Regions from separate parts of the Blautia sp. HCP3S3_C4 genome, predicted to be linked through region 1. Evidence: riboswitches for the same ligand, from Rfam matches in the RefSeq annotation. Region 1 holds a riboswitch; the other holds the start of a gene.
The links. A riboswitch is a leader RNA that binds a small molecule or an ion and turns the genes downstream of it on or off. The one in region 1 is predicted to bind ZMP and ZTP.
Positions count from the first base shown of each region.

Region 2: another riboswitch for ZMP and ZTP. It lies ahead of ACTNC6_RS08895 (formate--tetrahydrofolate ligase); the one in region 1 lies ahead of ACTNC6_RS13430 (IMP cyclohydrolase).

Region 1 covers NZ_JBQHWF010000016.1:34,808-49,918, forward strand. Annotated here, with positions in the region: gene ACTNC6_RS13410 (O-acetylhomoserine aminocarboxypropyltransferase/cysteine synthase family protein) at 1-342, shown strand, start outside; gene ACTNC6_RS13415 (3D domain-containing protein) at 492-1,631, opposite strand; tRNA gene ACTNC6_RS13420 (tRNA-Gly) at 1,786-1,858, shown strand; gene ACTNC6_RS13425 (phosphoribosylaminoimidazolecarboxamide formyltransferase) at 2,252-3,436, opposite strand; gene ACTNC6_RS13430 (IMP cyclohydrolase) at 3,471-4,184, opposite strand; ZMP/ZTP riboswitch at 4,256-4,336, opposite strand; gene ACTNC6_RS13435 (peptidoglycan recognition protein family protein) at 4,439-5,110, opposite strand; gene guaB (IMP dehydrogenase) at 5,403-6,860, opposite strand; gene ACTNC6_RS13445 (DUF6106 family protein) at 7,005-7,508, opposite strand; gene groL (chaperonin GroEL) at 7,646-9,265, opposite strand; gene groES (co-chaperone GroES) at 9,295-9,579, opposite strand; gene codY (GTP-sensing pleiotropic transcriptional regulator CodY) at 9,997-10,782, opposite strand; gene topA (type I DNA topoisomerase) at 11,065-13,131, opposite strand; gene dprA (DNA-processing protein DprA) at 13,237-14,121, opposite strand; gene ACTNC6_RS13475 (YifB family Mg chelatase-like AAA ATPase) at 14,144-15,111, opposite strand, start outside.
Region 2 covers NZ_JBQHWF010000008.1:54,141-69,251, forward strand. Annotated here, with positions in the region: gene ACTNC6_RS08875 (L-fucose/L-arabinose isomerase family protein) at 1-998, shown strand, start outside; gene xylB (xylulokinase) at 1,155-2,612, shown strand; gene ACTNC6_RS08885 (LysR family transcriptional regulator) at 2,724-3,659, opposite strand; gene ACTNC6_RS08890 (aspartate ammonia-lyase) at 3,925-5,349, shown strand; gene ACTNC6_RS08895 (formate--tetrahydrofolate ligase) at 5,448-7,133, opposite strand; ZMP/ZTP riboswitch at 7,312-7,397, opposite strand; gene ACTNC6_RS08900 (DUF1700 domain-containing protein) at 7,788-8,234, shown strand; gene ACTNC6_RS08905 (isopeptide-forming domain-containing fimbrial protein) at 8,496-13,166, shown strand; gene srtB (class B sortase) at 13,163-14,005, shown strand; gene ACTNC6_RS08915 (GntR family transcriptional regulator) at 14,116-15,111, shown strand, end outside.

The DNA of each region.
Region 1 (15,111 bases):
TCTCACGTAAACTATGCAGGACTTCCTGATGACAAATACTATGCACTTGCTCAAAAATACATGCACGAAGGCAGAACCTGCGGCGTTATCTCCTTTGAACTGACAGGCGGTCGAGAAGCTGCAGTCCGCTTTATGGACAGCTTAAAGCTTGCCACCATCGCAACTCACGTAGCAGCATCTAAGACCATGATCCTGCATCCGGCAAGCCATACTCATCGTCAGATGAACGATGAGCAGCTTGCAGAAGCCGGCGTATCACCGGGAATGATCCGTCTCTCTGTTGGTATTGAAAATGTGGATGACATTATTGCTGATATTGAACAGGCATTACAAAACGCATAAAAGATAATTTCAAAAAATCCGGAAGAACTTCTGAAATGATCACAGATATAACAGATCATTTCCAGATTCTCCCGGATTTTTATTTTCAGGTCAAGCGGATATTCGCAATCCGCTTTGCTACTTGATTCGGTTAAATTCTTTCTTATTTTCTACTTTAACAAATAAACATCTGTATAATATACCCCTTTGTCCTCCCCTTCCTGATGGGTAGCAACATAAATATCTATACAATTATGTTTAATCGCACCACCACAGTCCTCTGCAACATAAACCTGTCCATTGATCACAACCTTAGATCCATATGGAATCTGTGTAGGGTCCACCGCAATCGTACGGTTTGTCGTAGCAGTCACCCCTGTAGAAGTAATGCCATTTGCCCAAGGGCCACAACAAATACTGCAGGGACAATAATGAGTAATCTTAAAGGTTCCCAGCGGAACCAGTGACGCATCTGAAGACACAGCTACCGGAGTTCCCACCTTCACTCCATCCACAGACTCTCCCTTTGAAGCAGTTACACCATCCACAGCCTCTGCAAAAACGCCTTTGCCCTCACTCTTATGAATCGTTCCAGCTTCTTCGCCGTCTACTTTAGCGACCTTTGACTCTTCCGTATTCTCCTCTGTTGCTGTATTCTCCAGAACACTGGTTGGAATATATCCAATGCCTCTTTTTCCATTCTCTTTTTTATAGTAAATCTGACTCCAGATGCCGTTCACTGTAGCCAGGCGCTTCACTTCATCCTCCTGAATGACCTCACCTACTATCTGTCCATCCTTCTTTCCCGGATAATCCAGAATATCACTGTCCTTCAGTGCTGTAAAAGTTCCCCTTGCCTGAGCAACCTGATCACTATCATTGATATGTTTTGTGGGCACATAGCCACTGATCTTTTTCGTACCCTTTTTGCTCTTTTTCTCATAAGTCACTTTACTCCAGCCATTATCACATACGGCCACTCTCTCTACACCGGTACCAAGATACACTCTTGCAAGCTTCTTTCCGTTTTTCCCTGGCATAGAACGTATATAAGTCGCCTTTGCAGAAACAGAAACCTTATCTGACTTGGCAACTGCAGTTACCTTCTCTCCACTTCCATTATCAATCTCAAAGGTCTGCAGTGTCTTATTATCCTGCTTATAAGCATTAACTGTCCCCTCATAATCCAGAATATCCGCAGAAACTGTTGTTGGTAAAGTAAGCATACTACAAACTAATAATACTAAAATTTTTTTCTTCATAAACTGAGCCTCAACTCCTTTATCGTCTCTCTCCGTCTGTCCTATCATAGCACACCCCCTCCCAATTTGCAATTTTCCACCCCATCCTTCACGGAATCTTCATAAAATTTCAAAATAAAGAAAAAAAACATTTGACAAACTCCACTGTATATAGTATCATATATTTTGTCGCTAAGGTAATCGCTCAAACGACATCATAAATGCGATAGTGGCGTAGTTGGTAACGCGCGACCTTGCCAAGGTCGAGACCGCGGGTTCGAGCCCCGTCTATCGCTCTTAAAGCATCAGCTAAGGCTGATGCTTTTTTCATCCCCTTCTATTAACTTTCCATAACTATAGCAATTCCATATCTGCGAATAACATCTATAGCCAATATCCCTGGTTCAAGCGGATATTCGCAATTGAAGCAGGGTACTTGCTTGATTCGGTTAAATCAATAACCAGCGCAGGACATTATATGTTTTTGCACGCATTTGCAGGGGTCTTAGAAAAAGTTAGCGCCAGGAAATCTGCGTTATGTAAAAAAATTTCACTGTCTGAGCCGCATTTGCGGCGAGTTTGAAATTTTTTTACATGTTTTTAGCAGATTTCCTGGCGCTTAGTTTTTCTTAGGCTCCGAAACCGCGGGCAAAAACATATAATGTCCTGCGCGTCACCATATCAAGAATTTAGTGATGGAACAATCTAATACCAGTAAAGCTCATCACCATTCCATACTTATTGCAGGTCTCGATCACAGCATCATCACGCACAGATCCGCCCGGCTCAGCAATATACTTCACACCACTCTTATGCGCACGTTCAATATTATCACTAAATGGGAAGAATGCATCAGATCCCAGTGTAACATCTGTCATCTGATCCAGCCATGCACGTTTCTCTTCCTTTGTAAATACTTCCGGTTTCTCTGTGAAAGTTTTCTCCCACATACCGTCAGCAAGTACATCCATATATTCATCCCCGATATAAACATCAATGGCATTGTCACGCTCTGCACGGGAAATTGTATCTTTAAATGGCAGATTCAGCACCTTCGGACACTGACGAAGGAACCAGTTGTCAGCTTTCTGTCCTGCAAGTCTTGTACAGTGTACACGGGATTGCTGACCTGCACCAACACCGATAGCCTGTCCATCTTTTACAAAACATACAGAGTTGGACTGTGTATATTTCAGAATGATCAGAGAAATCTTCATATCACGTTTTGCTTCCTCTGTAAGCTCTTTATTCTCTGTCACAATATTGGAGAGCATTGCATCATCGATTTCAAGCTCCTGACGGCCCTGCTCAAAAGTTACACCAAATACTTCTTTGTGTTCCAGCGGAGCCGGTACAAAGTTCTCATCGATCTGGATTACATTGTAGTTTCCTTTTTTCTTCTGCTTCAGGATCTCCAGTGCTTCCTCTGTGTATCCAGGTGCAATAACACCATCAGATACCTCTCTCTTGATCAGAAGTGCTGTATCTTTATCGCACACATCAGAAAGAGAAATGAAATCACCAAAAGAGGACATTCTGTCAGCACCGCGGGCTCTTGCATAAGCACATGCTAATGGTGAAAAATTCTTCCAGTCCATATCATTTACCCAGTAGATCTTTGCCAGAGTCTCTGTCAGTGGAAGTCCTACAGCAGCACCTGCAGGAGATACATGTTTAAAAGAGGTTGCAGCAGGAAGTCCAGTTGCTTTCTTCAGGTTTGATACCAGCTGCCAGCCGTTAAAGGCATCCAGGAAATTGATATATCCCGGTCTTCCGGAAAGAATCTTCACCGGAAGTTCTGATCCGTCTGCCATATAAATTTTTGCAGGTTTCTGATTTGGGTTACAGCCATATTTTAATTCGAATTCTTTCATTATATAAATCCTCCATTATCATATCTGCCCTGTTTTATTTATTCTTATTAATGATCTTGCTTTCGTACTTACCTGTCTCAATATCAATATATCTTACAAACAAAGATACTTTGTTATCTTCGTTCAGGCTGTTCCAGAGAAGTTCTGCAAACTCATCCATATTATCCGGAATTGCTACCAGTTTCGGTTCGCCTTCAAAGCTTGGAAGTGGATTTCCATCGCATTTATAAGTGTGGATAAAATGTCCCTCTCCTGCAATGGCATTCTCGTATGCAAATGTGTATCTGTTACATGCATCCGGATTTCCGTTGTTGCTCTTGAGAATTGACATTGCATAGTTGAATTTTCCGTTCTCTACATGCATAACACCGGAAATACGAGGTGTATAGTTTGGACCGTCTGGCTCGAATTCTCTGCTTCTTAAAGACTGCTCAAAAGTAAGCTGATGATCCATTCCCTCATAAATGGTATCTGTCTGATCTCCGTTAGTTACAATTGTTTTGTTTCCCAGTACACGTACAGGTGCATAAATGATCAGGCTTGGATCTGTAAGCTTGGACGGGTCAAATGCCTGGGTACGGATTCCCTCACCATCCTCTACAAATACTCTGTTTCTGCTGTTCTCGCTTCTGCCCATGATGAAATAAGCTGTCACTGCTTTCTTACCGTCTGCGGAACGTCCGATCACAATTCCTCTTCCAGGATAGGAATTCTCTTTCAGTTCTTTTTCCAGTGATAACATTTCCATAATTTTTCTCCTTTTCGTTATAAATAAGGTTAAAAAAAGCCTGGGAAACCTATTTATTCATTGAATAATTTCCAGGCTGCCCAGGCGGTCGGCTCATATACACACTGCACTCCCTGTAGGTAATCCTACTTCCGCCAGTCATGCAGGTACTGTTGTGAAACTCACACACTGTTATTATAGTACAATACTTCTTTGCAGATTTCAAGGCAATTTTTTTGTTTCCTGCTTTTTTTCAAAAACAATAGGATATACCATTACTGAGTATTCTTTAATTTATAGTCAACCTCAATCTGAGAAGCAATATCGGCCTTCATCTGAATCCATGCATCCGGATTCTCCACATAATATTTGGGACAGTTCTTTCCTGTCACATCATAGTGACGAATCACGTTTTCAGAAGTAAGTCCGAATCGCACACATAACCATGCTGTCAGTTTTACAGCCGAATCATAGGTTGCATCATTGAATTTTCCTGTTTCATCCTGGTGACAGCACTCAATCGATACGGTATCCACATTACGGGAATTTGTCGCATAAGACATCTCCGATGTAGGAATGCACTGTACCACCTCACCATCAAGGCCAATGACAAAGTGACTGCTTACCTTTGTCTCATGTGTATTTGCCAGATTCTCAAAATAATTTCTGTTGGCCATTGCTGTTGCTCCTGGGTTCGCAGTATAGTGAATTGCAATATATTTTACGCTTTCAATGGGAATCTGCGGTCTGGAATATTCATTGGGAGTCAGCAGCTCCACATCAATATAGGGAGCCCCTTCTTTCTGCCACTGCTCAGGACCGCTTCCTGAATTTTCCTGCTCCAGAAGTACCTCCTGCTCTTTTCTTTCTCTCTCCTGCATATTATTTATTCCATACCAGCATCCTATACTTACTCCCACCATCAGGATAATGCAGATTAGCAGCATCCTCAGATTTCTCTGTCGAACTCTGCTGTTTTTTCTTGATTTCCCGGCAGATATTTTTCTGTGTGCAGCACTGGTTTTTGATTTTGAAACTGATTTTCTCTTTGTTTTTACAGATCCGGTACTTTTTCTACCGCTCCGATTCTTTTGTATCATAGCTTTTCTCTGCCACCCATTTCCTGGAATTCGTTTTTTCTATTATACCATTGAATTCTTTTCTTTTCACTATCAAATCCGGTAATTCCACAAAAATACCCCGGCAGATTCACAAGACCTCCGGGGTATCATTCATTATTTATTTATCATCTACACTATAGTTTGGAGCTTCTTTGGTGATATGAATATCATGTGGATGAGATTCCTTCAGAGAAGCAGCGGAAATCTTGATAAACCTACCTGTAGTCTTAAGAGTCTCAATATTCTCTGCACCACAATATCCCATACCTGAGCGAAGACCACCCATGAGCTGGAATACAGTATCCTCTACATGTCCTTTATATGCAACACGTCCCTCTACGCCTTCCGGAACAAGCTTCTTTGCATTTTCCTGGAAATAACGATCTTTACTGCCGTTCTCCATAGCAGCAATAGATCCCATACCACGGTATACTTTATATTTACGTCCCTGATACAGTTCAAAAGTTCCCGGGCTCTCATCGCATCCTGCGAAGATACTTCCCATCATACATACATTTGCACCAGCTGCAATTGCCTTGGTAACGTCTCCGGAATATTTGATACCACCGTCTGCAATGATCGGGATTCCATAACGATTAGCAACCTCATAACAATCCATTACTGCAGTAACCTGTGGCACGCCAATACCTGCAACCACACGTGTGGTACAAATAGACCCAGGTCCGATACCAACCTTAACTGCATCTACGCCTGCATCGATCAGAGCCTTGGTAGCTGCTCCTGTAGCTACATTCCCTGCAATTACCTGAAGATCCGGATATGCAGCTTTAATTTCACGGACAGCCTTCAGAATATTCTCTGAATGACCATGTGCAGAATCAATTACAATTACATCTACACATGCCTTCACCAGCGCATCTACACGTGCAAGTACATTGGCTGTGATTCCTACTGCTGCACCGCAGAGCAGACGTCCCTGCTCATCTTTGGCAGCCAGAGGATATTTGATCTGCTTTTCAATATCCTTGATTGTGATCAGGCCTTTTAAATTAAAATCATCATCTACAATGGGTAATTTCTCTTTACGGGATTTGGCAAGGATTTTCTTTGCCTCTTCCAAAGTGATTCCCTCTTTGGCTGTGATCAGTCCCTCAGAAGTCATGCACTCTTTGATCTTCTTGGTAAAATCTGTCTCAAACTTCAGATCTCGGTTTGTAATGATACCAACAAGCTTTCTGCCCTCTGTAATCGGTACACCGGAGATACGGAATTTTGCCATAAGCTCATCTGCATCTTTCAATGTATGCTCAGGAGATAAATAGAAAGGATCTGTGATAACACCGTTCTCAGAACGTTTTACCTTATCTACCTCTTCTGCCTGTGCCTCGATAGACATATTTTTGTGAATGATACCAATACCACCCTGTCTTGCCATGGCAATTGCCATACGATGTTCGGTAACTGTATCCATTCCTGCGCTCATCATGGGAATGTTCAGTTTGATCTTTTTCGTTAAGTACGTTGTGACATCTACCTGATTCGGAATTACTTTTGAATAAGCCGGAACTAACAGGACGTCATCAAAAGTAATACCTTCACCAATGATAGTACCCATTGCATTTCCTCCCTTGCGTATGTGAAATTAGTAAGTATAGAAAAAACTTCGGCCCGAAAGGACCTTCCTAAATAGAAAATAAAAATAAGGAACCAGTAACTGGCCCTTTATTTTTATCAAGTGTAACAAAAATTAGTTAGCGTGTCAATCCAAAAATACTTTGCTTGGTGCAGTTTTTTTCATTGCCTGGGCAAGAGCCTCATCCGGCTCCAGAATAATCTTACATGTAGCATTGTCCAGTCTGGTGATCACACCAAAACGTTTGTGCTGTGGATTTCCTGATGAATAGTCAAGAACTTTCATGTTCTGGTTCCCATTATAATAGTCCATTCTGTGGGAATTTAACGGTGCCACCAGGTCTGCCTCAGAAAGATTGAAGCTTTTTACCCTCTTTCTCTTTGACTTTGCCATAACCATATCAATGTCAAACTCTCCGTTCACAAACAGATATTCATACTCCACATCTGTCTTCGGGATTACAAAATAGCATGCAATTCCCAATGCAATAGCTGCAATCCATATCAAGGGGGTGCTAATCAGACTGGCAATTACTGCAATTACTGTCAACACAATCAAGCCATACTTTACAATGCTGTCTTTGATTGTGCGCTCCCGTTTTACCAATAATTCTGAATATAGATCACTCATCCTTTATCACTCCTTTTCTTATTTTTCCGGTCTTCCGGATTATTTTATTAGGCATTATACCACAAAAGGGAACCAACGTCTATGACGATGATTCCCTTTACTGTGGTTTATATTGTTTAGACCACGTTCTTTATGGATTACATCATTCCCATTCCCGGGTTAGCAGCCGGTGCCGGTGTGTCTTCTTTAATAATTGCAACAGCAGATTCTGTTGTCAGTAAGGTAGACGCAACACTTGTAGCGTTCTGAAGGGCACTTCTTGTAACCTTTGCAGGATCAAGGATACCTTCACCTACCATGTCTACATATTTCTCATTAAGAGCATCGAAACCGATTCCTGGTTCAGATTCTCTTACTTTATTAATGATTACAGAGCCTTCCAGTCCTGCATTTGCTGCAATGCGGAACAGAGGAGCTTCCAGAGCTTTCAGGATAATGTTTGCACCTGTCTTTTCATCACCTTCCAGAGTAGCTGCAAGTTTCGCAACTTCTTTGGATGCATGGATGTAAGCAGATCCGCCACCTGCAATGATACCTTCTTCTACTGCTGCTCTTGTAGCTGCAAGAGCATCTTCCAGACGAAGCTTAGCTTCTTTCATTTCTGTCTCAGTGGAAGCACCAACACGGATAACAGCTACGCCGCCAGCCAGTTTTGCAAGTCTTTCCTGTAATTTTTCTTTATCAAATTCAGATTTTGTCTCTTCAATCTGTCCACGGATCTGTGCAACACGGTTTGCGATTGCCTCTTTGTCGCCCATACCGTCAACGATAACTGTGTTTTCTTTTGCAACTTTAACAGATTTCGCACGTCCTAACTGCTCCATAGTTGCATCTTTCAGTTCCAGACCAACTTCTTCGGAGATAACCTGACCGCCTGTAAGGATTGCGATATCCTGAAGCATTTCTTTTCTTCTGTCACCATATCCAGGAGCTTTTACAGCTACTACCTGGAAGGTTCCTCTTAATTTGTTTACAATAAGAGTTGTGAGAGCTTCACCTTCTACATCCTCAGCGATGATGAGAAGTTTCGCACCAACTTTTACGATCTGCTCCAGTAATGGAAGGATTTCCTGGATGTTGCTGATCTTCTTGTCTGTGATCAGGATATATGGATCTTCCAGATTTGCTTCCATTTTTTCCATATCTGTTGACATATATGCGGATACATATCCCCGATCGAACTGCATACCTTCTACAAGGTCAAGTTCTGTGTGCATTGTCTTGGATTCTTCTACTGTGATAACGCCGTCTTTAGAAACTTTTTCCATAGCATCTGCTACTAACTGTCCAACAGTCTCATCGCTTGCGGAAATAGATGCAACGTTTGCGATCTGTTTCTTGCCGCTGATTGCCTGGCTCATGTTCTTGATTGCTTCTACAGCTACATCTGTAGCTTTCTTCATTCCTTTTCTGAGGATGATCGGGTTAGCGCCTGCTGCCAGGTTTCTCATTCCTTCATGAACCATAGCCTGTGCAAGAACTGTAGCTGTTGTTGTACCATCTCCTGCTACATCGTTTGTCTTGGAAGCAACTTCTTTGATCAGCTGTGCGCCCATGTTTTCAAATCCGTCTTCCAGTTCAATTTCTTTTGCGATTGTAACACCGTCGTTTGTGATAAGCGGAGCACCGTATGGTTTGTCAAGAACTACATTTCTTCCTTTCGGTCCTAATGTTACTCTTACTGTATCAGCTAATTTATTTACACCAGCTTCAAGAGCTGCTCTGGCTTCTGCGCCGAATTTAATTTCTTTTGCCATGATAATATGACCTCCTGTTTAAACTCTGATTATTTAACAATTGCAAGAATATCATTCTGTTTTACAATGATATACTCTGTTCCATCCATTTTTACTTCTGTTCCTGAATATTTGGAGTAGATAACCTTATCACCTACAGCTACTTCCATTTTCACTTCTTTGCCATCAACAACTCCGCCAGGTCCTACAGCTACAACTTCTGCCTGCTGTGGTTTCTCCTGTGCCTGTCCCGGAAGAACGATTCCGGATTTTGTTGTCTCTTCTGCTTCAACCTGTTTTAATACAACTCTGTCACCTAAAGGTACTAATGTCATGATCTATGTCCTCCTTTATTCTCCAACTAAAACATTCCTGTTACCGTACCTTTTTTGTTATTGCAAAATATCCGGTAACTGTCTCGGCGCCTTGTCAGATTCTGCCGATTTCTGCTAGCACTCATTTACCTCGAGTGCTAATCACTGTCCATATAATATTTAAAACAAGTAAAATTAGCAACTTCACTGAGTATTGTATAATTTAATATATACTCTTTCTTTCTAATTTATACTCGCTTTTTCTTTCTTTTTCTTAATTTCCAAATTATTTTATCCAAATGGTAGAAATCGCCTGCCAGATTTGCGACAATATAACTGATGTACAATGATAAAGACTGCCTTCTATCCCATATTGTTTAAGGATAAAAGGCAGTCTTAAAATTTAACATTTGTTCTCTTCCGGCTTATCTGATGCCATCAGCCTTTCTTGTTTCTCTGAGCCTTGATCTCCTCCAGCTCATCAAAGATCACCTCATTGAGAACTTTTATATAGGTTCCCTTCATACCTGAGGATCTGGATTCGATCACACCTGCACTTTCAAATTTTCTGAGAGCATTAACGATCACAGACCTTGTAATTCCCACTCGGTCAGCAATCTTACTGGCTACCAGGATTCCCTCATCTCCGTCAAGCTCATCAAAGATATGGATAATCGCCTCCAGTTCTGAGAAGGACAAGGTATTAAATGCAGATTTCACAACCTGCTGTTTTCTGTCTTCCTCTGCGTTCTCCTCATGAACTGCACGCATCATCTCCAGTCCTACGACCGTGGTACCGTACTCACTGACAATGATATCCTCAATATCATAAGGTCTGTCAAATCGATACATAAATACAGTTCCCAGACGCTCACCTGCAATATCAATAGGATTAATAATCCCCTGATAGCTGTTTGACACATGTTCAAAACCAAGTGTCTGCAGATTTACATTCTCTTTCGTTGATAAAACTCCCAGAAATCTCTCATTTAATAAAGTATCTACATATCCACCGACCTTATCCTCTATCAGCTCAGTAATCTCATCAACACCCGGACACAAACTGACGCCCAGAACCTTACCTTTCTTACTGAGTACCAGAATATTGGAGCTCAAGGTCTCCATCAGTACCTGACAGATATCATTGAACACCACCTTGCTAGAGCTGCTGTTGTGCAGAAGCTTATTGATCTTTCTTGTTTTATCCAGCAACTGAACGCTCATATTGTCCTCCTTTCGCCTTTGTTATGTTTAATCATATATTTATAGTCTAATACTACACGTTTTGATTGAAAATTACAAGATAAATTTTACTATTTTTCATTTTATTTTTGCTTTTCTGAAAATAGATTTCTTTTCCAAATATTATTCAACAAATACATTTTCCCCGATGGTATAGATTTTCTGATATTAAAGTTAAAAAGCGCAAAAAAACAGAATTCTGCTGATTTACAGAATCCTGTTTCCTAAGCTTTCCTTTTTACAGATCACTCTCTTTTTCCCCGGTCAGTCCTGTGTTTTTTCTTCTACATAACCACAGGTTTCCTGGCTGCAGACAAGCTTATTTCCCTTTTCTACCATATAGCTTCCGCATTTTGGACATTTCTTTTTGGACGGCTTCTGCCAGGACATAAAATCACATTCCGGATTATTCTCACATCCATAATATTTTCGTCCTTTTTTGGTTTTCTTCAGAACAACTTCCTTACCACATTTCGGACAGAGAACACCGATTTTTTCATAATATGGCTTTGTATTTCTACATTCCGGAAATCCGGGGCAGGCAAGGAAACGTCCGTGAGGACCGTATTTGATCACCATGTTCCTGCCGCAATTATCGCAGATCACATCAGTAACTTCATCCTGAATTTCCACCTTTTCCAGTTCCTTCTCAGCCTCATCCACATCTCTCTTCAGATCCGGATAGAAGTTGCTCACAACTGTCTTCCACTTTACAGTCCCTGCTGCCACACAGTCCAGCAATCCCTCCATGGTAGCTGTAAAATTCACATCTACAATGCTTGGGAAAGCCTGCTTCATAATACTGTTTACCACCTCTCCCAGCTCTGTAACATATAAATTTTTCTGTTCCTTCGCTACATAGCGGCGACTGATGATCGTGGTAATTGTGGGAGCATAGGTACTGGGACGGCCGATTCCAAGCTCTTCCATGGTTTTTACCAGAGAGGCCTCTGTATAATGAGCCGGCGGCTGTGTGAAATGCTGCTCCGGTTTCAATTCCTTCAGAGTAAGCTTCATTCCTTTTTCCAGGCTCTGATTCAGTACGTTTCCTTTTTTCTGGTCTTCTTCGTCTGTATAAACCGACATAAATCCATCAAAGACAATTTTAGAGGCAGCTACTGTAAAAGTATAATCACCTGCTCCTATTTTGACAGAGGTGGTTTCATATTTTGCAGGAGCCATACGGCTGGCTGCAAATCGTCTCCAGATCAGCTGGTAAAGCCTGAACTGGTCTCTGGACAAGGATTCCTTCAGAAGCACCGGAGTCCTGCTGATATCTGTAGGACGGATTGCCTCATGAGCATCCTGTATTTTCTGTCCCTTCTTAACAGCCTTCTCTGTTTTTGATACGTAATCCTCTCCATACTGGGCAGTGATATATTCTCTTGCCGCAGTATCCGCTTCCTCGGAAATTCGTGTAGAATCTGTACGCAGATAAGAGATCACACCTACTGTACCGCTTCCTTTAATATCAACACCTTCATATAATTGCTGAGCAAGACGCATGGTTTTCTGAGTAGAAAAGTTCAGTGTCTTGGCAGCTTCCTGCTGCAGTGTACTGGTGGTAAATGGAAGAGGTGCATTCTTGGTTCTCTCTCCCTTTTTCACTTCCGTAATCTCATATTCCTGATTCTGAAGAGCAGCAAGTAGTTCATCCATTTCCTGCTTATTATGAATATTCATCTTCTTATCTGTACCATAAAATTTAGCCTGCAGAGGTTTTTTCTCACCTTGCACCTGAAATTCTCCGTCCAGACTCCAGTACTCTTCAGGAATAAACACATTGATTTCCTCTTCTCTGTCACAGATGATACGGAGAGCCACAGACTGTACACGGCCTGCACTTAACCCTCTTTTAACCTTTGCCCAGAGAAGCGGACTTATTGTATAACCTACCATTCGGTCCAGCATACGTCTGGCCTGCTGTGCATCTACCAGGTCCATATCCAGATCTCTGGCCTGTTTGATAGAAGCCTTTACTGCAGTTTTAGTGATTTCATTAAAAGTAATCCTGTGCATTTTTTTCGGATCTTCCTTTAACGCCTGCATCAGATGCCAGGAGATTGCCTCTCCCTCACGGTCAGGGTCAGTTGCCAGATAAATCTTATCTGCTTTTTTTGCAGACTTACGTAATTTGGCAAGAAGCTCTCCTTTTCCGCGAATGGTAATATATTTAGGTTCGAAATCATGTTCTACATCAATTCCAAACTGACTTTTGGGGAAATCACGCACATGTCCGTTGGAAGCCTCCACATCATAATTTGCACCCAAAAATTTCTTGATCGTTTTTACTTTTGCAGGTGACTCCACTATCACCAGATATTTCGCCATGCTATCTCTCCTAGTTACAATCTATACTATCTGCTGTCACTGTTTATTTTACAGCAACTTTCTGTTTCATCAGTTGTCCCACAGACAACCGAATTGTTACCTTCTCTACGTCCTTGTATAATAATGTTTTCCACATTCTGTAATCAATCCCTGAAGCATTAATTCTATCAGATAATTACTTACCTGACCAGGAGAAAAACCTGTTTTTCGCACAATATAGTCCACATTTTTTGGTCGTAAATCGAGACAACTATACACCATATTCAAATCACTTGCAAGCCCTAAGTCATTTTTTTCATCGCTTTTTATATCAGTTTTTGTACAGATTTCCAATTCTTCCAGTATAATTTCCGGGCTGTAGGCAATTCCGGCTCCATCATAAATTAGTTTATGGCAGCCCCTGCTCAAAGCATCTGTAACTGCACCTGGAATAGCATACACCATTTTTCCCTGTTCCAAAGCAAACCCTGCTGTGATCAGAGAACCGCTGTTTTCCTTTGCTTCCACGATGAGTACTGCATCTGCCAGTGCACTGATGATACGGTTTCTGGCCGGAAAGCACCATGGCATAGGCTGTGTCCCAGGAGGGCACTCGCTGATCACTCCGCCCCCTTCCCAGAGAATTCTCTCATAAAGCTTTCGATTTGCCCTGGGATAGCAGACATCCACTCCGCTTCCAAGTACTGCAAAGGTAGGCATTTTCCCCTCCAGTGCACCCTTGTGCCCCTCTGAATCAATTCCCAGGGCCATTCCGCTTATAATCTGAATGCCTGCTTCACTTAATACTTTCGCATACCGGAATGCCTGAATTCTGCCATATGGACTGCACATTCTTGCACCAATCACAGCCACTGCCGGCTTTTCTGCCAGAGGCAGTCTGCCCTTTGCATAAAGTTTATTAGGCATAGATGGATACTGTTTCATTTTTACAGGGTATTCCGGATCATCCTTTGTAATGCATCTGATATTTTCAGAAATAGATTCTTTCATATAATAAATACCTTCCCATCTCTTATTTTATGACTGACTCCTTATCAAAAACTCTGTAGGATAAAGCCTCTCCAATATGATGACTGGCAATTTTTTCTTCTCCCTCCATATCTGCAATGGTCCGGGCAACCTTCAGAATCCTGTGATAGGATCTGGCACTGAATGCAATACGTTCAAAAGCTCTTGCCAGCAGTCTGGCACCGCTGTCTGTCACAGGGCAGAATCTGTCGATCTGGCTGCTGCGAAGCTGACCATTGAATTTGATATCCATATCTTTATAACGTTCTTTCTGAAGCTTCTGCACTCTTTCCACCCTGCTTCTGATCACTTCTGAATTTTCTCCTCTTTTTCCCTGATGAAGCTGCTCAAAAGAAATAGGCGGTACTTCTGTACTGATATCAATTCTGTCAAGAAGGGGACGGCTTATCTTTCCCAGATAACCGGCTACCGCCCCCGGAGTGCAGGTACAACGGTTCAGATCCGGATAGTAACCGCAGGGACAGGGATTCATGGCTGCGCACAACATGAAATCTGCCGGAAACGTGTAGGTTCCGCTTACCCTGGCAATATGAATCACCTTATCCTCCAGCGGCTGCCTGAGAAGTTCCAGACTACTTCTGGAAAACTCAGGCATCTCATCCAGAAACAGCACACCCCTGTGGGCCAGCGTAATCTCACCGGGTCTTGGATTGCGTCCCCCACCGGCCAGCGCATAGGCGGTGCTTGTATGATGAGGACTGCGGAAAGGTCTCTGGCTGATCAGAGGATGGTCTCTGGCCAGGAGTCCGGCAATACTATATATTTTGGTAAGTTCCAGCTTCTCTTCAAAGCTTATTCCCGGCATAATCGTAGGCAGCCTTCTGGCAAGCATAGTTTTTCCGGTTCCCGGCGGTCCTATAAACAATATATTATGAAATCCACTCACTGCAATTTCTGCTGCCCTCTTTGCACTTTCCTGTCCTTCAATGTCCGCAAAATCCAGTTGATTCC
Region 2 (15,111 bases), on a different contig from region 1:
AAGGATTAAGCAACTTAAAGATCATCAGCTTTGGACCACGTCCAACAAACTTCCTTGCTTGTAACGCTCCGATCAAACAGCTTTACAACCTTGGTGTTGAAATCGAAGAGAACTCTGAACTTGATCTGTTCGAAGCATTCAACAAACATGCAGGAGATGAGAGAATCCCGGCAGTTGTTAAAGAAATGGAAGAAGAACTTGGTGCAGGAAACAAGAAACCTGAAATTCTTGAGAAACTTGCTCAGTATGAACTGACTCTGAAAGACTGGGTAGAGGCTCACAGAGGATATCGTAAATATGTAACATTAACAGGAAAATGCTGGCCGGCATTCCAGACACAGTTCGGATTCGTTCCTTGCTATGTAAACAGCCGTCTGACAGCTCAGGGCATCCCGGTATCCTGTGAAGTTGATATCTATGGTACATTAAGTGAGTTCATCGGAACAGTTGTAAGCCAGGATACAGTTACACTGCTTGACATCAACAATTCTGTACCGAAGGATATGTACAAAGAGTCTATCGAAGGCAAATATAACTACACACTGAAAGATACATTCATGGGATTCCATTGTGGAAATACAGCTTCCAGCAAGCTTTCCTTCTGTGAGATGAAGAACCAGATGATCATGGCAAGATCTCTTCCGGAAGAGGTTACAAACGGAACTCTTGAAGGAGATATCGTACCTGGAGGTATCACATTCTATCGTCTGCAGAGCACAGCTGATAACAAACTTCGTGGATATATTGCACATGGTGAAGTTCTTCCTGTTGCAACGAAATCCTTTGGTTCTATCGGTGTATTCGCTATTCCGGAAATGGGACGTTTCTACCGTCATGTACTGATCGAGGGAGGATACCCACATCACGGAGCAGTAGCATTCGGACATTATGGAAAAGCTCTGTTTGAAGTATTCAAATATATCGGTGTACCGGTTGAAGAGATCGGATACAATCAGCCGGCAGGCGTAAGATACCCAACAGAAAATCCATGGGGTTAATTCAGATAAACAGACTGACACCATAAATCATAATACATCTCAGGGGTTTACCCTGGGATGTATTAAATTAGATGAATATTAATTTATACTGCAATAAATCAGGCTGTTTAATGAAATGAAAATAAGCAGCTATAAAGAGAGAAAAGGAGAGCACTTATGTATTATATTGGTATTGACCTTGGTACTTCCGCTGTAAAACTTCTTCTTATGGAAGAATCAGGAAAAATCTGTAACATCGTATCCAGAGAATATCCTTTATTCTTCCCACATCCGGGCTGGTCTGAGCAGAAGCCGGAGGACTGGTTTGCACAGAGCATGGAAGGCATGAAAGAACTGACAAAGGATATTGACAGAGCTCAGGTAGCAGGAATCGGTTTCGGCGGACAGATGCATGGTCTGGTAACTCTTGACAAGGATGGCAATGTGATCCGTCCTGCAATCCTCTGGAATGACGGACGTACAGGTGAAGAGACAGAATATCTGAATACAGTGATCGGAAAAGACAAACTTTCCCAGTATACAGCAAATATTGCTTTCGCAGGCTTCACAGCACCGAAGATCCTCTGGATGCAGAAAAATGAGCCTGAGAACTTTAAGAAGGTAGTAAAGATCATGCTTCCTAAGGATTATCTGGCATATCGTCTGTCCGGTTCTTTCTGTACAGATGTTTCTGATGCTTCCGGTATGCTTCTTCTTGATGTAAAGAACCGCTGCTGGTCAAAAGAAATGCTGGAGATCTGTGGAATCACAGAAGAGCAGCTTCCGAAACTGTATGAGAGCTGGGAAGTAGTGGGAACTCTGAAACCTGAGATTGCGAAAGAACTTGGATTCTCAGAAGATGTGAAAGTTGTTGCAGGTGCAGGTGATAATGCGGCAGCTGCTGTAGGAACAGGTACAGTTGGTGACGGTCAGTGTAATATTTCTCTTGGAACATCCGGAACTGTGTTTATTTCCAGTAAAAACTTTGGTGTGGACGAAAATAACGCACTTCATTCTTTCTGCCATGCAGATGGAAGCTATCATCTTATGGGATGCATGCTCAGCGCAGCTTCCTGTAACAAATGGTGGGCAGAGGAGATTCTTCAGACAAAGGATTTCGCAGCAGAGCAGGCTCCAATTCAGAAGCTGGGAGAGAATCATGTATTCTTCCTTCCATATCTGATGGGAGAACGTTCACCTCATAATAATCCTGATGCAAGAGGTGTATTCTTTGGAATGTCCATGGACAGCACAAGAGCAGACATGACACAGGCTGTTCTGGAAGGTGTTGCCTTTGGTCTTCGTGATTCCCTGGAGGTTGCAAGAAGCCTTGGAATCAAGATTGAGAGAACCAAGATCTGTGGTGGCGGAGCTAAGAGTCCGCTGTGGAAGAAGATCATTGCAAACGTTATGAACCTGAAGGTTGATGTCCTGGAGAACGAAGAAGGACCGTCCATGGGTGGAGCTATGCTGGCAGCAGTGGGCTGCGGCGCTTATCCGGATGTAGAAACCATCGGAAAGAAATTTGCCAAAGTTGTTGATACAGTAGAACCGGATCCTGAACTGGTTGCAAAATATGAAGAGAGATATCAGAAGTTCAGAACTCTGTATCCGGCTATGAAGCCACTGTTCTAATGGAATATCCGCTTAATAACTGGGGTTGTTGTACTCATTTAGTACAACAACCCTGTTTTGATGTGCATCTGACGATGACCAATCACCACCGTGTATTTGACTTATGACATATCAGGAAAAAGGCAGCTTCAGGAATTCTTCCATGGCTCTGCTGATATAGCGGCCTTTCTTCCAGTAAAAAAATACAGTACGTTTACTGCTCTGGCCGGGCAGCTTATAAAAAACCAGTTCTGAATTTGTTGGAACTCTGGAGAGCAGAAGATCTCCGATGAAAGTGATACCCATTCCCAAACATGCAATATTATAGGCAGTCATCTGTTGATCCAGGCGAAATACTACAGAAGGTGAAAAGTGATTTTCCTGACAAATGGTCAGTGCACGCTTACCGGTATCGTTATCTGAACGAAGAACAATAAAGGGTTCGTTTTTAAATTTGTTTAAAGGAACAGAAGGAACATCAGAAGAGCGGAACTGACCGTTTCGGATTTCCTCAATAGGAATCTGATATTCCTGCAGTCTGCTATTTACTGAATAATTTTTGGGAACCGCTAGAAGAAGTTGTTCTTTCTGGTAGGTATAATGTTCAAAAATCTGGTTATCCAGGATGCAGTTATCAATCATCAAATCTAACTTTCCGGCTTGGAGAAACTGGGATAGCTTTGCTGTACTTTCTTCTACAAGAGAAATTTGAACATGGGGAAATTTTTGGGAAAAATCAGCAATAAGGGGCGGCAGAATCCACGAAGAAAAGAAGTTACTGCCACCTACATTGAGAGTTCCTGTTTTGAGATTTCCAAGATCTAACAGGAAATTTTCAAGATTATTTTCAATATCCATGACTTTTTCGATAGCCTCTATATAATGTTTTCCAACTTCAGTTAACTGCAAAGGTTTGGTGCTTCGATCAAAAATAGGATAGCCAATACGGTTTTCTACACGTTTTACATTGGCACTTAAAGAAGGCTGCGAAATGAAAAGGGCAGCAGCAGCTTTGGAAAAGCTTTTTTCCTTGTATACTTCATAAATATATTCCATTCCCTGAAACATATGATCCCTCCAATATATAATCTAAACACTATATATTTTATAAAAATATATGTATTTGATTATATTATAGCAGAGATATATAATAAGGGCAAATACATGGGAGGGAGAATGTTACTGTTCACTCCGTTCACAGTAACGTAGCCAAAATTCATTCCAGATTGCCTGCGGCAATGGAATTTTGGCTTGTATGTCTCGGGATTTTGGCATATTCATGCCAAAACACCTCGCGGAATAGTGATGTGTGAACAGTAACGGGAGAATAACTATGAAAAAAACAGATTATCGTGTAGAAAGAGATTCTATTGGTGTAAAGGATATTCCAGAAGACGTATATTATGGAGTTCAATCCTTACGTGCGGCTGAAAACTTCCACATTACGGGATTAAATATGCATCCGGAGATCATTAACAGTCTTGCATACATAAAAAAAGCATCAGCCATAACCAATTGTGAGGTAGGTCTTCTTGAGAAGAAAAAAGCCCAGGCCATTGTCCAGGCATGTGATGAAATTATTTCAGGAAAATTCCACAATGAATTTATTGTGGACCCTATTCAGGGAGGTGCTGGCACATCTTTAAATATGAATGCCAATGAAGTAATTGCAAACCGCGCCATTGAGATTCTGGGAGGGAAAAAGGGTGATTATACAATTATAAACCCTAACGATGATGTGAATTGTGGACAGTCTACCAATGACGTGATTCCTACTGCCGGTAAAATGACTTCTCTTCGTCTGCTGCAGAATCTGAAGAAACAGCTTCTTCGTCTCTACGATGCTCTTAACGAAAAAGCGGTAGAGTTTGATCACGTAATCAAAATGGGACGTACACAGATGCAGGATGCAGTGCCGATTCGTCTGGGACAGGAATTTAAGGCATATTCGGTAGCGATCATGCGTGATATCCACAGAATGGATAAAGCAATGGATGAAATGCGGACTCTTAATATGGGAGGTACTGCTATTGGAACAGGAATTAATGCTGATGAGGGTTATCTGAGAAGAATTGTTCCAAATCTTACTGAAATATCGGGAATGGACTTTATACAGGCCTTTGATCTGATTGATTCCACTCAGAATCTGGATCCATTTGTAGCTGTTTCAGGTGCTGTGAAAGCATGTGCGGTAACTCTTTCCAAAATGTCAAATGATCTCCGCCTGATGTCCTCTGGTCCACGTACTGGTTTTGGAGAGATTAATCTTCCGGCAAAACAGAATGGCTCCTCTATTATGCCAGGCAAAGTTAATCCGGTTATTCCTGAAGTAGTGAATCAGGTTGCTTTTAATATTATTGGTAATGATGTTACCATTACCATGGCTGCGGAGGCTGGTCAGCTGGAATTAAATGCATTTGAGCCGATTATTTTCTATTGCATGTTCCAGTCTATCGATACTCTTGGCTATGCAGTCCAGACACTGGTAGATAATTGTATTGTAGGAATTACAGCAAATGAAGAAAGATGCCGTTATCTGGTAGAAAACAGTGTAGGTATTATTACTGCGATCAGTCCTCATCTTGGGTATCAGAAGGCTGCGGATATTGCAAAAAAGGCAATTAAGACAGGTGAATCTGTAAGAAGCCTGATTCTGCAAGAAAAGCTTATGGATGAGGATGAACTTAATCGTATTCTGGATCCAATCCATATGACGGAACCTGGTATTTCCGGAAAAGATTATCTTATAAAAAAATAAGAAAAAAACAGGCGGGAAATTTTTCCCGCCTGTAAAATCGTCTGGACATAAATCATATTTAAATATGATTTTTTATTTTGGAGTTAAGTTCTGCGAGATTAGAACAGACCTGTGATCTTACCTGTCTCGTCTACGTCGATTCTCTCAGCAGCCGGAACTTTAGGAAGACCTGGCATTGTCATGATCTCACCTGTAAGAGCTACGATGAATCCTGCACCTGCGGAGATCTTCAGGTTACGTACTGTAACTTCGAAGTCTGTAGGAGCACCCAGTTTAGTCTGGTCATCTGTTAAGCTGTACTGTGTCTTAGCTACACAGATTGGGCAGTTGCCGAATCCAAGAGCTTCTAACTGTTTCGCCTGTTTCTGAGCATTTGCTGTCAGAACTGCTTTCTTACCGCCATATACTTTCTGAACGATCTGGTTCAGCTTGTCTTCAATAGAACCTTCCAGTTCGTATGCATAGGAGAAGTCGTTTGGTTCTTCAACAAGACGGATAACTTCTTCCGCAAGTTTGATTCCGCCTTCGCCGCCTTTTGCCCATACTTCAGAAAGAGCAACGTTAACGCCCAGTTCTTTACATTTAGCTTCTACAAAGTCAAGCTCTGCCTTTGTATCTGTCGGGAATGCATTGATAGCAACAACACATGGAAGTTTGTATACGTTCTTGATATTGGAAACGTGTTTTAACAGGTTCGGGATACCTTTTTCAAGAGCTTCCAGGTTTTCATTGTTAAGGTCAGCTTTAGCAACACCACCGTTGTATTTCAGAGCACGTACTGTAGCTACGATTACAACTGCGCTTGGCTTTAAGCCAGCCATACGGCATTTGATGTCGAGGAATTTCTCAGCACCCAGGTCAGCGCCGAAACCAGCTTCTGTGATTGCATAATCAGCAAGCTTCATAGCCATCTTTGTAGCTGTTACGGAGTTACATCCGTGAGCAATGTTTGCGAATGGTCCGCCGTGTACGATTGCAGGAACGTGTTCCAGAGTCTGTACAAGGTTTGGTTTCAGAGCATCTTTTAACAGAGCTGTCATAGCGCCTTCAGCGTGAAGGTCACCAGCTGTTACAGGTTTCTGCTCGGAAACTTTGCCGTATGTATATCCGATGATGATCTTGGATAATCTTTCTTTCAGGTCTTTGATGTCGCTTGCAAGACAGAGAACTGCCATGATTTCAGATGCAACTGTGATGTCGTATCCGTCTTCACGAGGCATACCGTTTGTCTTTCCGCCAAGGCCGTCTACTACATTACGAAGCTGACGGTCGTTCATATCTACACATCTTCTCCATGTGATCTTACGAGGGTCAATGTTTAATGCGTTGCCCTGGAAGATATGGTTATCGATCATAGCTGCCAGTAAGTTGTTAGCTGCACCGATCGCATGGAAGTCACCTGTGAAGTGAAGGTTGATGTCTTCCATAGGAACAACCTGTGCATATCCGCCGCCTGCTGCACCACCTTTTACACCGAATACCGGTCCTAAGGATGGCTCACGAAGAGCTACCATAACGTTCTTTCCAAGTTTCTGCATACCATCTGCAAGACCTACAGTAGTAGTAGTTTTACCTTCTCCTGCAGGAGTTGGGTTGATAGCTGTAACAAGGATTAATTTGCCGTCCTTTTTGTCGCTTTCTTTTAAAAGATTGTAATCAATTTTTGCTTTATATTTTCCGTACTGCTCCAGATATTTATCATCAATACCTGCTTTTTCTGCAATCTGAGTGATTGGAAGCATTTCGCATTCCTGTGCAATTTCGATGTCTGATTTGAATCCCATAAGTGTTTTTCTCCTTTCGTCTCCGCATAAACATGAAAAACTTATATTACTGTTCATTTGTTACTGTGCACTCTGCGATCAGTAACAATTTATTCATTGAAGGAATGATCGATCAGCCCGTCAGATGAACAAAAGTATTGTTTCATCCGATAAAAAAAGGCCAGTATCTGAAATTTTCAAATACTGCCCAGACGGTCGGCTTCTACAAACCTCCGACTCCCCGTGGTTTGCATTCCACTCTTTCCGTCAGTACTCGAAGGTTCCTTCAATTGATGGCAATAGTATATCATTTTGAGAAAAAAATGTCAAGAAAATTTTTGCTGAAATGTCAAAAAAATCAAGTAAACTGGACGAAAGTTGTGTAAAATTAATAATGAAAAACCAGAGTATCTATGATTGTTGGGAAGAATTTGCTTTTTCAAAGAAATGGGATTGTTAAAAAATAGACATGGATTTATAGTAGAATGAAGATTATGTAAAGGAAAGGTTAAACCTTGCAGTTTATAGGAATTTCATAAAAAGTTTATGATTATATTAGTTGCTACCTGTGGTAAATATGGTAGAATAAGAATAATAAGTGCACAGAAATCTCCTGCTTCAATTATCATAAGCAGTGTATGGGGATTTATATTTTGGCAAAGTGGAGTGTAAAAGATGAACAGACAAGAATTTTTGGAAATCCTGAGAAGCCAGCTTGCCGGTCACATGCAGGAGGGCAAGGCTGCAGCACATGTACGATACTATGAAGATTATATACAGTCCCAGGTACGCGGTGGTCGTACAGAGCAGGAAGTGCTTGATCAGTTGGGAGATCCCAGACTGATAGCAAAAACTCTTATTGATACAGAGGGAGATACTGTAGATGAGGAATATGGAGCCTATTCCTCCTGTGGATCTGGATTAGAACCGCCGCCCCAGCCGGAGAAGCGGTGGAAAAAAGTTCTGGACCTTTCAACCTGGTCAGGTAAGCTTGTTGTGATTGTGGCAGCTGCTGTAGCGATTATTTTATTACTTATAATAATTGGTGCCGTTCTTCCGTTTTTTATTATTCTGATTATCATTTTATCTGTTATTTCCTGGTTTACCAAGAGAAGTCACTGATCAAAAGAGAACTCCCTTTGGGAGCTTTCTTTTGATCTGTCTTATAGCTTTATCTAATATTCTTTTCAGTACTCTTTTTATTCAGTTATTTATATTTTTCATATCGTTTCATATTTTCGCCTTAGTCTTATCTGAAGTGTGTTATTCCCTAATCCTGCCAGGCAGCAGGTAAATCTCAATTTTATTATTTTTATAAAGGCAGAAAACAGGATTTTTGCACAGGAATCCTTTTTTCTGTATGCCAAATGGAAAGGAGACAACATGAAAGGAACTGTGAAACTAAAAAAACGTCTGGAGGCTTTAGGCTTAGCCTTACTGTTTATGCTGCAGTCTGTACTGGGCTTTTTACCTGGAATGATTTTCAGTGCGGCCGGAGCGGTAAAGTCCATCGAGGTCTGGGACTCTGATCAGCTTATTGACTATGGTTACCGTTTCAATATGAAGTTTCAGCCAGGGGTAACTACCTATGAGTCTTTTGGCTGCGATAATCTGGACAGTGCTGCATTTTCAGATCACGGAAGAAGTACAAGAGATACAGAAAGTGTGAGGATAACAGAGGATTACAAATCCGGAAGTGCAGGAATGCGCTATAACAATGTGGGCAGAGATGCAGGGGGAAATATTGTGGATGTGCGTCTGACCCTGGTGGGGGTAGAAAATGCCGAGAGACGCTATGACCTGAGAACCCCTGTCTCCAAAAAAGAAAATAATGGTGGACTTACCTTTGGCTGGGAGAATAATGAAACCTATCCAATGGTAGGCTTTGCTAAAAACAATATTGGGGTTTTTATCTATTCACTGGGTTCTGCAAAAATTAATTTTCAGTTTCTGAAGCATGGGACAGATGAGGCTCTGACGATCAGTGGACATGGTACGATCCGTGATATTGATGCGGCGCAGGGAGTATCTATACCCTCAGACAATGGACTGGATCATGCATATGTATTAAAAAATAATGAGTTTTTGAAAGTAAACGGCACCTATGTAGGATCTCAGAATGTGGCTATTGAGCCGGAGGATGAGAATGGCTGGCTGAATATGTTTTTCCAGACAGATAATTTTAATCTGGTGTTTTCTCATCAGGAAAAACTGGATATGTGGGATGCAAGCAGGGAAAAAAGTATTGCAAAGGCCGGCTCTCAGGAGAAGTGGGCAAGTAATGCCAGAAAAGCATATGCAGATGAGTCCGGAAAAAGCTACTGTGAAACTTTTGAAGGACAGAAGGTGGTTAAGGGCTTTGCATATTTTGATTTTACTTCCTATTGCTTCAGTGGTATAGAAATGAAAAAAGCACCGGAAAAAAGAGTAGGCGAAGTGGGCTGCACATGGGATCAGGCAACGGCTGCACCAAAGGAACAGCCATTTGTCATGAAAACAGAAAAAGAATTTCAGTATATGATCCAGGCGGAGACTACTCCTAACAGATTAAAATCATTTGTGATTAGTGATGCACTGGAAAACTGTCTGACAATGGATGATGCCTCTAAGGTTTCGGTAATAAATAGTCTGGGACAGGATGTGACAGAACAGTTTGATGTGGCTGTGGAAGGACAGACTGTAATCTGCAGTGCAAAGGCGGACAGCCTTAAAGAAGAAGCTTTTACAGATAATCAGACATATACTTTTATTCTGAAAGTACACAGGAAGCCAGAAGGACAATTTGATATTTCTAAATATCTGGCAGAGGATGGATACACCCTTCTGGTTCCCAATCAGGCTTCCATGAGTTATGAGAGAGTTAATGGAGGCGGAGATACGAAGAAAACAGAAATCGTATGGGTGAAGGGGATCATTCCGCCTGAGCTTGAGGTAAAGAAAAACGTTTCCGCTTATGAGTGGAAGGTAGGGGATATGATAGATTATTCTGTGACGGTTACGCAGACAAAGCCGGATGTCCAGGCTGTAGGAGTAAGTGTGACAGATGAGATTCCCTCCTGCCTTTGCCTGACAGAGGGACAGTATGCAGCACAGACCAGTCCGGGAGCAGATCCCTGCACTCTTACCAGGCAGGGGGAAAATGGATGGAAAGTAACCTGCCCTACTTTGAAGTATGGAGAAACCATAACAGTCAGCTTTAAATGCCAGGCAGCGGAAGCTTCCAATGGTCAGGAATGGGAAAATATAGTAACTGCTACAGCGGATAATCTTGTAGACCCGGAGACAGGGGAACAGAAAGACCGAAAAGATATGGCCGAAGTATGGCCTAACAGCCCTCAGCTGGAGATTGACAAAACAGCAGATAAATATGAATGGCAGGTAGGGGATGGAGTTACTTATAGAATTGTAGTGAATAATTCTGTGCCCGGAACAATTGCAAAGGATGTCAGTGTGACAGATATCGGACTTCCTCAGGGGCTTGTGCTGTCAGGGGGAACCCAGAGTGTGGAAGTGCTGAATGTACAGTCTCAGGTAAATTACCCGGTTCCTGATAAAAAAACAGGGCAGGCTTATGAAAGCCGGACGGTAGAATCACATATGGAAGCAGATGAAAGCGGCTTTGCTTTTTATTGCTCTTATCTGCCTTACAGTCAGCCGGTCACGCTTGTATTTCACTGTATAGCTACAGAGTCTGCCAATGGCCATGAAAGTGTAAATGTGGCAAATGTAAAAGCTTCCAATGCAAATGAAAAATCTGATGATGCAGAAGTATATGTAAATACGGGAAGTCTCTGGATTGAAAAGACAGCCGATCATTATGAGTGGAAGACAGGAGAGCAGGTTGAGTATAAGGTTGTTGTTGAGAATAAAAATCAGGGAACGATTGCCAGAAATGTGACAGTCTGGGATACAGAGATGCCGGCAGGCCTGGTTCTGGATTCTATGGAAAATGTATCTGTTAATGGAATTCCTCAGAATATTACGCAGCCTGTTGCCGGAACAGAAGATACTCCGGGACAGCTGAATCCGGAATTTTATAATGAAACCGGTGAGAAAACGGTAGGATATGAGTTTCTTCCGGAAGGAAATGGATGGAGACTGAATCTTTCAGACTTGCCTGCAGGAGTACCTGTGACGGTTGCTTTTCTCTGCACAGCCACTGAGGATGCAAATGGAGTGGAAAGTATTAACCTGGCTAATGTGCAGGCAGAGAATGCACCGAAGACCACTGATGATGCGGAAGTATATGTAAATACAGCAATCCTGTCTATTGATAAAGGTTTTCAGAATCCATATCTGGCAGCAGAAGATGGCCGCGTGGAAAATGAATTCCGGGTAGGAGAGCAGGTAAATTATCAGGTAACGGTTACCAATCAGCAAAAAGGGTCTATTGCAAGAAATCTGGTGATCAGTGATCTTTCTCTTCCTGAAGGACTTGCGCTGGACGGTGATGAAGGAGCAGTTACAGTTAGTGGTGTTCCTACAGTGATCCAGAATCCGGTTGCCGGAACGGATGATATGGGGAATGCGTTGAATCCAGAGAATTACGGTGAAACCGTAGAAAAACAAGTCAGCTGCCAGGTGATTCGTCAGGGGACAGGATGGATCGTTACTATTTCTGATCTGCCCTATCAGATGCCGGTAACTGTCAACTTCCGTTGTACAGCCCAGAGTACTGTAAATGGTATGGAAATTGTAAATACAGCCAAGGCATATGCAGATAATGCAGCGGAAGTGAAGGACACCTCTAAGATATGGGTAAATTCTCCGGCTCTCAGGGCTGTAAAGACGGCAGATAAGACTTTTTATAAATATGGAGATATTGTTACCTGGCGTATTGATCTTACTCAGGAGCAGACAGGCTGTGTTGCCAGAGAGCTGGTGGTTCAGGATGTGACAGATACTCCGGGAGTTCGGCTTCAGAAGGATTCTATTGTACTTCTGGATGAAAAGGGAACTAAGGTTGAGGCGCAGATTCAGGCAAATGATGACAATACCTTTGTGATCAATACAGGCAGAAACCTGATCAAAGATGTGGGATATCTGATCTGTGATAATGACAGAGGTGGTATTTCAGAGCAGGTAATGCCTAATCCGCTGGAGTGCAGGGAACAGAAATGTATGGCTGTAGAATATCAGACCGCAATTATTGATCCGGCTCTGGCAGGAAAGAAAATCCATAATACAGCAGTGGTAAATAGTAGAGAAAATATTCCGGTGAATACAGAGGCAGAAACAGAGGTACATAGTCCGGTCCTGGAGATTACAAAGACCTCAGATAAAAAAGAGTATATGTCAGGAGAAACAGGCTACTATACCTTGAAGGTACGTCAGCTCCGTGAGGATGTAACGGATGAAAATATAGTGATCACGGATACTTTTCAGACAGAGGGAGCAAAGATAAAGAAAGAGTCTGTTCTGGTAAAGAAAAACGGAACTGTTTTGAAGGATGCAAAAACAGAAATTTCAGAGGCAGGCTTTGTGATCCATACAGGAACCGGATTAGGAGATTCAGACAAATTGGAAATTTATTATGAGGCAGTGTTTGAAACAGCAGCGAAAGATAAACAGACGATCGTAAATCATGCCACAGCCAGAGGAGATCTTTCTACAGAAGTACAGGCTGATCATGAGGTTTATGTGAAACCTGTGCTAAAACCAAGTCCTACGCCAACTCCGACTCCGAAACCATCGAAAACTCCAGAACCTACCAATACGCCTGTGCCAACGCCTACAATCATTCCAAAAGCAACCCCAACTCCACGTCCAAATGGAACTTGTCCAAAGCTGACACAGATTCCGACAAATACGCCGGTAGGAGTTATAGGCGGTGGAAATAACGGGAATTCCGGAAATGGAGGTTATGGATCCGGAGGTTATTCTTCTTACAGCAGCGGATATCAGGGTGGATATACTGCGGGAAGCTCTAAGACAGGAGAATCCAGACCTTTTAAAACGATGGCAGGTTTGAGTATTCTGGGAATTCTTTTGCTGGGAACCGGAATTCTGGTATTCAGAAGAAGCAAAACCGGAAAAAGGGAAAAGCATTTATGAAAATTCTGAAAAATCTTGCTCGAAGTATGATCTGTGTAGCTGCCGGATTGCTTTTGTACTGCGGGAGCTTTTATATAAAAAGCTATGAGCAGAACAAAGTTGCCAGGGAAAAGAATCAATATGTGGAACAGCTTGCCTATGCCGGAAGTTACGCAGAAAATGATAAAGCAGTTAAAAATCCGGATACAGAAAATAACACCGGACAAAGCAGAAAAAAATCTGACGCAGAAAAGGCGAAAAATAATATAAAGGCTGAAATCAGGGAATCCTTTGGGATTTCCTGGGAGAAGCTAAGAAAGCTCAATCCGCAGACAGTTGGCTGGATTAGGATTTCGGGAGCTGATATTTCCTATCCGGTAGTGCAGGGAGAGGACGATGAATTTTACCTGAAACATGATTTTGAGAGAAAGGAGGATTTATTTGGGAGTATTTTCCTTGGGCATCACAATGATGCAGCTTTTACAGATTCTCACAGCTTTATCTATGGTCACAACATGGAAGGTCATATGATGTTTGCTAATCTGAACCAGTATGAACAGCCTGAATTTCTGGAAAAATGTCCACAGTTTGAAATTGTGACACCAGAGAAAAAGTTGGTTTACGATATTTTTTCTGTAGAACAGGCAGGGGAGGGAGGAGCTGCCTTTGAATATGGATATGACCTGGACAGTCCGTCATATCAAAGGCAGCTGGCTGCCCTGAAGAGAAATTCTATGTATGAAACCGGTATCTGGCCGGATGCCCATAAACCGATGGTGACATTAATCACTTGTAATTCCAGGCTGGATGAGAAGGTACGTATGGCAGTTCATGGTATTTGTAGCCAAGAGATAAAATAATGGGAAAAACTAATGAAAAATCCTCCTGTATTTTGTATAATTTAAGCATAAAAAACAACTTGTTCGTATGTGCATACAAGTTGTATCCTAAATACAGGAGGGAAGAATACATGACAGATAATGGAAAGCCTAAATATTTCTCGCTTATGGAACAGCTCAGAAATGATATTGTATCAGGAGTTATCCGGCCGGGAGAAAAGCTTCCTTCAGAAAACGAACTTTCTCAGAAATATTCCCTGAGTAGGCATACAGTCCGTAAAGCACTGGGAATTCTGGAACAGGACGGATATGTGGAGGCATTTCACGGGAGAGGTACTTATTGCTCAGAAAATATGCGCCACATCAAAAAATCAAAAAATATTGCGGTAGTTACCACATATATTTCTGATTACATTTTTCCCAGACTGATACAGGGAATGGACAATGTCCTCTCAGAAAGTGGTTACAGCATTATCCTGAAAAATACGGCAAACAGCAGGCAAAAAGAAGCCAGATGTCTGGAAGAGCTTCTGAAGAAAGATATTGACGGACTGATCATTGAACCAAGTAAAAGTGAAATGATCTGTAAACACAGAAATCTTTATCAGAATCTGGACAAGTTTGATATTCCATATGTGTTTATTCAGGGAATCTATTCGGAAATGAGAGACAAACCTCATATTCTCATGGATGACGCGCAGGGAGGATATCTGGTAACAAAATATCTGCTGGATCTGGGACATAAGAAGATCAAGGGATTCTTTAAAGCTGATGATATGCAGGGACTGAAACGTCATAAAGGTTATGTAAAAGCACTGCAGGAGGCCGGGATTTCCTATGATCCGGATGATGTTATCTGGTTTCACACAGAAGACAGAAAGATTAAACCGGCACTGATGGCAAAGGAGATGGTACAGAACGGACAGCTTCCGGATGGGATTGTCTGTTATAATGACCAGATTGCTGTTCAGGTTATGGAAGAACTGGAAAAACTAGGAATCAGGATACCGGAAGATGTTTCGATCACAGGTTATGATAATTCTCTGTATGCACAGCGTGGAGGCGGAATCACAACAATTGCCCATCCCCAGGAAAAACTGGGAGAAATGGCTGCAGAACTGATCCTG